Regions from separate parts of the Bradyrhizobium sp. Rc2d genome, predicted to be linked through region 2. Evidence: predicted binding sites of a transcription regulator. Region 2 holds the regulator's gene; each other region holds the start of a gene.
What was found. Region 2 encodes LexA, which represses DNA repair genes until DNA is damaged. Its sites were predicted from a motif close to TGTTCNNNNTGTGTTCNG; they were not measured.
Positions count from the first base shown of each region.

Region 1: a site for LexA is predicted at 1,234-1,251, ahead of parE (DNA topoisomerase IV subunit B). Genes of this name have one in related genera too.
Region 3: a site for LexA is predicted at 705-722, ahead of BLV07_RS30815 (helicase-related protein). Genes of this name have one in related genera too.

Region 1 is NZ_FNCU01000013.1:66,756-69,026, reverse strand. Features, by position in the region: gene parE (DNA topoisomerase IV subunit B) at 1-1,233, opposite strand, end outside; gene BLV07_RS17875 (DedA family protein) at 1,507-2,037, shown strand; gene BLV07_RS17870 (FMN-binding negative transcriptional regulator) at 2,265-2,271, shown strand, end outside.
Region 2 is NZ_FNCU01000008.1:96,492-98,762, reverse strand. Features, by position in the region: gene BLV07_RS13080 (hypothetical protein) at 1-331, opposite strand, end outside; gene lexA (transcriptional repressor LexA) at 910-1,611, opposite strand; gene BLV07_RS13065 (molybdopterin molybdotransferase MoeA) at 1,788-2,271, opposite strand, start outside.
Region 3 is NZ_FNCU01000032.1:40,217-42,487, forward strand. Features, by position in the region: gene BLV07_RS30805 (DUF3108 domain-containing protein) at 1-260, shown strand, start outside; gene BLV07_RS30815 (helicase-related protein) at 996-2,271, shown strand, end outside.

The sequences.
Region 1 (2,271 bases), on a different contig from region 2:
CATGTTCGGATTGCCCGACAGCCAATGGTCGAATGGATCCTTCATCGCCTGTTCGACGATGCGCTGCGCTTCTGCCGTGGCGAGGCGGTCCTTGGTCTGGCCCTGGAATTCAGGCTCGCGCACGAACACCGAGAGCATCACGGCGGCGCCGACCATCACGTCTTCGGAGGTGACGGACGCGGCGCGCTTGCCCTGACCGACGCGCTCGGCGTGATCCTTCAGGCCGCGCAGCAGCGCGCTGCGCAATCCCGATTCATGCGTGCCGCCATCGGGCGTCGGCACGGTGTTGGTGTAGGAGGAGAGAAAACCGTCGGCATCGGCGGTCCACGCCACCGCCCACTCGCAGGCGCCATGGGCACCGTTACGGCCGGACTTGCCGGAGAAGATGTCGGGATGCACCAGCGTGTCGGCGTGGATCGCCGCGGCGAGATAATCCTTGAGACCGCCGGGGAAGTGGAACGTCGCCTCCGCCGGCACGTCCTCGACGCCCTTGAGTAGCTCGGGCGCGCAGTTCCAGCGGATTTCGACGCCGCCGAACAGATACGCCTTCGAGCGCGTCATCTTGAACAGGCGCTGCGGCTTGAACGAGGCCTTGGCGCCGAAAATGTCGGTATCGGGCTTGAAGCGCACGCGCGTGCCGCGGCGGTTGTTGATCTTGCCGAGATCCTCGAGCTTGCCCTTGGGATGCCCGCGCTCGAACGTCATGCGGTAGAGCTTTTGGCTGCGCGCGACCTCGACCTCGAGGCGCGAGGAGAGGGCGTTCACCACGGAGATGCCGACGCCGTGCAGACCGCCCGAGGTCTCGTAGACCTTGGAGTCGAATTTGCCGCCCGAATGCAGCGTGCACATGATGACTTCGAGCGCCGACTTCTTCGGGAATTTCGGATGCGGATCGACCGGGATGCCGCGGCCGTTGTCGGTCACGGTCAGGAACCCATCCGCGCTCAGATCGACCTCGATGAAGGTCGCGTGCCCAGCCAGCGCCTCGTCCATGGAGTTGTCGATGACTTCGGCGAAGAGGTGATGCAGCGCCTTCTCATCGGTGCCGCCGATATACATGCCGGGTCGGCGCCGCACCGGTTCCAGGCCCTCGAGCACCTCGATGTCGGCCGCCGTGTAGTCGGCTTCCCCGCCGCTGCCGCGCGAGGCCGTCTTGGCGGCGGACGCACGGGACTTTGACTCGTTGGCGCCGAACAGATCGTCTTTCGCTTTGGTTTTCAATTGCTTGGACATATTTCTTGATACGTTTTGAGGGCCGCAGGAGCGGCGAATCGGTTAGGCCGACTATGCCACTTCTGACTCGGAAAGGTTACAGCTGGGCCTGTCGGGCCGTGTGGTTGGTTGCCAATCTCGGCGATTTTACGCCGCAGACCCGCCAAGTCCCGGCAATTTGACGTCCGGACCCATCCCTAACCGGGCTTTGTGACTTGATGTCACACAAGCCCTTGGCTTACCAGTCCTTTTCATCGAGCAGCACCTTGAGACAGGGCGGAAGGCTAATCTGGAATGGAGCAGTTTGCGCACGCCCTTGCCGACTTCGTGCGCGCTCACCAGGCTTGGGCGGCGCCGATCGTGTTCCTGCTCGCCTTCGGGGAGTCGCTTGCCTTCATCTCGCTGCTGGTTCCGGCCTGGGGCGCGCTGGTGGGGATTGGTGCGCTGATCGGGGTGAGCGGCATCAGCTTCTTTCCGGTCTGGATCGCTGGCGGCCTTGGCGCGGCGCTGGGTGACTGGGTCTCCTACTGGTTCGGCTACCGTTACAAGGAGAGCGTCGCCCAGATGTGGCCGCTCTCGCGCTATCCGGAACTCCTGCCCAAGGGCGAGGTCTTCGTGCGGAGCTGGGGCGTGCCCAGCATCTTCATCGGCCGCTTTTTCGGCCCCTTGCGCGCCTCGGTGCCGCTCGCAGCCGGCATCTTCGAGATGCCCTATTGGAGCTTCCAGGTCGCCAATTTCGTCTCGGCACTGGTCTGGTCCGCGGCACTGCTGCTGTTCGGCGACGTGATCGCGAAGCTGATGGAATGGATCTGGCGTCTCCTCTGAGACCGTGAACCTTGACGGGAACCGGATCTGGCCTTATAGCCGCGCGCCATGATCAACGCCGCGACCATCCTGTTCGCCCGTCGCCGCCGCCGCTCTTTAGCGGTTTGGGCGGTCGATCGCGTTTGAGATCATCGTCTTTGCCGCTGGATCCGGTCCGCGGCATTTTCTCTCCTGTCAGCGCGATCTGATCCGGCGGCTCCCCAAAGGAGGCCCAGCAGGAGACCACGATGTACA
Region 2 (2,271 bases):
TTGCGCGCTGGCCTTCGACGAGCTGCGTCACCAGCACGTATTTGCCGTCGGGGAATTCGATCGCGTCATGATGGCGATCGGGAATGTGCGGATCGATCTTGCCGAACTTGCCGACGCGGGAGTTGATCGTGCGCGTCCAGATCCAACGATTGTCGTAACGGACGTTGTCGGCGAAGGCGAGCTCCGTTCCCGGCAGCAGGCAGACGGCCACGGTCGGGTCGGCCGCGGAAGCAAAACCGCGCGTCGAGGTGCCGCGGAACGTTGTCGACACGATCGTCTCGCCGACTTCGGCGGGGCGCGATGCAACGGCATGCAGACTGTAGTCACACATCGGGTGCTCCTATTCGAAGATAGCAACCCGCGCCTCTTTCGGAGGCGCAAGCCTCTATCAGAGTGGAAGCACGTAACGTTCTGCTTGGTTGTGGGCGAATCTGCGGCTGGCGTCAGCAGGATGCGATCACATTATCTTTCCCGAATCCGATAGGAACAAAGTTCGCTTTAGTGCATTTGGCGGATGCGAGCGTCAGCGGCCTGCGGGCGCCGACCATCCGGAATATGGCCAACTCGGCTGTGGCTGTCGCGCGACGGCATTTCGGGCGCTACGGAATTGCTCGGTCGTTGTTGCGTGCGCCGACTTGCGGGGATGGTGCTGCGATTGTGCTGCGAATGCTTGCGCTGCCGATGCAGCGATCAGCATACTGGCGAACGCGCTCAAAACGATCCTGCGCATCGTTGTCTCCTCGATCTCTTGAGCCGCAAAGCGATGAGTGCTTCGGGCGGCATGTTGAGGACATAGCGCTGGGAGAGGGGCCAGATAATCTGCCCAAGATCAGAAAGACTATTCAGCTGGAGCGGACAATCCGTCCGCTCCAATCGGAATCATTGGTATCGAATGACCGCTGGGTCGTCTCAGTACTTGCGGTACAGTCCGATCAGCTTGCCCTGAATCTTCACCCGGTTCGGCGGCAGGATGCGCACCTCGTAGGCGGCGTTGGCGGGTTCGAGCGCGATCGAGGCGCCGCGGCGGCGGAAGCGCTTGAGCGTCGCTTCCTCGTCGTCGATCAGCGCCACCACGATGTCGCCGGTATCGGCGCTCTCGTTGCGCTGGATCAGCGCCATGTCGCCGTCGAGGATGCCGGCCTCGACCATCGAATCGCCGCGCACTTCGAGCGCATAGTGTTCGCCCGAGCCGAGCATGTCGGGCGGCACGCTGATGGTGTGACTGCGGGTCTGCAACGCTTCGATCGGCGTACCGGCTGCGATGCGACCCATCACGGGCACCGCAACGGGACGCTCGCCCTCGTCGGCGGGCGGACTGGAGCTCGCGCGCACCTTGCCGAGATTGCCCTCGATGACGCTTGGCGTGAAGCCGCGGCGGTTGCCGGCGGCGGCCTGGAGCTCAGGCAGCTTGATCACCTCGATGGCGCGAGCGCGGTTGGGCAGGCGGCGGATGAAGCCGCGCTCCTCCAGCGCGGTGATCAGGCGATGGATGCCCGATTTCGAGCGCAGGTCGAGCGCATCCTTCATCTCGTCGAAGGAGGGCGGCACGCCGCTTTCCTTCAGACGTTCGCTGATGAACCGCAGAAGCTCGTATTGTTTGCGCGTTAACATCTCGACCAAAGTCCCCCGGTTGATGTCGTTCGATTCCGAGACGCTGAATTGGAGCGGCGAACCGCTACATCCTCGAAACAAATCATGAACGGACACTATATGTTCGATATGTGTTCCGCAACTGCTTAATTTACCGTGAACGCGACAAAGTTCGCGGAACACGTGTGGTGGTGCGCTCAGACGGGCAGGCGCAGCACCTCGCAAGGCGAGCCGGCTCCGGCTTTCGGCGCGAACGGTGCGCGCACGAGAAGTGCCTGCGCCGCAGCGAGATTCGCAAGCAGCGAGGAATCCTGGTGATCGACGGGAACGGCCACCAGCGTGCCGTCGTCGCGCTGTTCCAGACGTGCACGAAGATAATCCGCGCGCATATCGTTTGCGCCCACATCGCGGCCGAGCACGGCGCGCTCATGGCGGTGATGAATCACGGACCGGCCCGACAAGGCGCGAATCAGCGGCACCATGAACAGGAAGGCGCACACATAGGACGACACGGGATTACCCGGCAGGCCGATCACGCGCATCGCACCGAGCCGCCCATGCATCATTGGCTTGCCCGGGCGCATCGCAATCTTCCAGAACGCCATCGAGACACCTTCGTCCCTCAGCGCCTGCTGGACCAGATCGTGGTCGCCGACCGATGCACCGCCGGTCGTGACCAGG
Region 3 (2,271 bases), on a different contig from region 2:
AGGCCGAGAAGGGCTATCGTGGCCCGGTCGTGGTCTGCGCGCTCTATTTCGTCCCTGTGGCCGGCTACATCCCCGACCGCCCCGTGATCAAATACCTCGCCGCCCAGCGCAACATCGAGATCGCGTTTGCGCCGGTGGCCGGCACGCGCATCCTGGTCCCGTTCTGGCTGAAGGTGCCGACGCCGCTGGGGCCGGCGATGCTGGAAGCAACCAGCTTCATCACCGCCCCCCAGCCGCCACGCGTCGCCAAGACGCAGTAGCCTTCACCCTCCCCTGGAGGGGGAGGGTCGGCGCACATTGAGCGCAGCGAAAATGAGCGACGGGGTGGGGTGATCTCTCCGCACGAACAGTGCCCGTGCGGAGAGATCACCCCACCCCGCTGTGCATTTCGCTTCGCTGCATGCCCAGCGACCCTCCCCCTCCAGGGGAGGGTAAGAAAGTGTGTAAATTCAATGATGTGCTACTGTGCATGGGGTTGTTTTCGCACTTTTTGTTTTGGCAGGGTTCGTGGCCGGGGAATCCATTTGACTCCCGCCCGATTCTGATTCGACTCCGCGCCATCCCCAATTTTAAGAAACCCGCCACCGAAACGTCGCTTGTGCGATCGGGCAAAACTCCATCTAGTGCGCAATCAATACGAGTCCCGCGACATGTTGCGTGAACGGAACAGGACTCATCAGGGAGTCAGCGATTCGGCCGCGATTCGTTCTAGAGTCGTTCCGAAGCTTAAGGCCAACGGGAAAAGCGTCGCAAAGTGAGACAGTTGCGCGAGGTTTGGGGAGGAGTGCCACCACATTCTCCGCTGTCATGCCCCGGCTTGACCGGGGCATCCAGTACGCCGCGGCTTCTCGGTTCAATCACTGCTGTCTCTGGAATACTGGATCGCCCGGTCGAGCCGGGCGATGACAGCGGTGTGCGTGGTCGGCGCCATGCACCTCATCGCCCCAAAACGGCACTGACATTCGCCCAAATCGCCACTACCTAATCCCCCAGACATGGCTTTCTCTCCCTCCCCCTTCGCTTCCGAGCGCGCGCCCGGCGCCGGCGTCACTGCGGTGCTTGGGCCGACCAACACCGGCAAGACCCATCTCGCCATCGAGCGGATGCTGGCGCATCCCTCCGGCATGATCGGCTTGCCGCTGCGCCTGTTGGCGCGCGAGGTCTACAACAAGATCGCCGATCGCGCGGGGCTGGAGAGCGTTGCGCTCGTCACCGGCGAAGAGAAGATCAAGCCGAAGAAGCCGCGCTATTGGGTCTCGACGGTCGAGGCGATGCCGCGCGACCTCGATGTGTCGTTCCTCGCCATCGACGAGGTCCAGATCGCCTCGGACCTCGAACGCGGCCACGTCTTCACCGACCGCATCCTCAACCGCCGCGGCCGCGACGAGACGCTGCTGCTCGGCGCCGCCACGATGCGCCCGATCATCGAGCGCCTTTTGCCGGGCGTGTCCATGATCACGCGGCCGCGCCTGTCCAGCCTCGAATTTGCCGGCGACCGCAAGATCACGCGCCAGCCGCGCCGCACCGCGATCGTCGCGTTCTCGGCCGACGAGGTCTATGCCATCGCCGAGCTGATCCGCCGCCAGCATGGCGGCGCCGCCGTGGTGCTGGGCTCGCTCAGCCCTCGCACGCGCAATGCGCAGGTGGCGATGTTCCAAAGCGGCGATGTCGACTATCTCGTTGCCACCGACGCGGTCGGCATGGGCCTCAACCTCGACGTCGACCACGTCGCCTTCGCCTCCGACCGCAAATTCGACGGCTACCAGTTCCGCCGGCTGACCCCGGCCGAATTCGCGCAGGTCGCCGGCCGCGCCGGCCGCGCCACGCGCAACGGCACCTTCGGCACCACCGGCCGCTGCGCCCCGTTCGAGCCCGAGCTCGTCAACGCGCTGCAGAACCACACCTTCGATGCCGTGAAGATGCTGCAATGGCGCAACTCGAAGCTGGATTTCTCCTCGCTCGGCGCGCTCCAGGTATCGCTGAACCTTGCCCCGGGCCATGAGGCGCTGACGCGCGCGCCTGTTGCCGAGGACATGCGCGTGCTCGACCACGCCGCCCGCGACGGCGAGGTGCGCGATATCGCGCATGGCAAAGACGCCGTGGAACGCCTCTGGGAGGCATGCCAGGTCCCCGATTACCGAAAGCTGTCGCCCGCCGCCCATGCCGAGCTGGTGACGACGCTCTACGGCTTCCTGATGCAGAAGGGATGCGTCCCCGATGCCTGGTTTGCCGCCCAGGTCGACCAGGCCGACCGCACCGACGGCGACATCG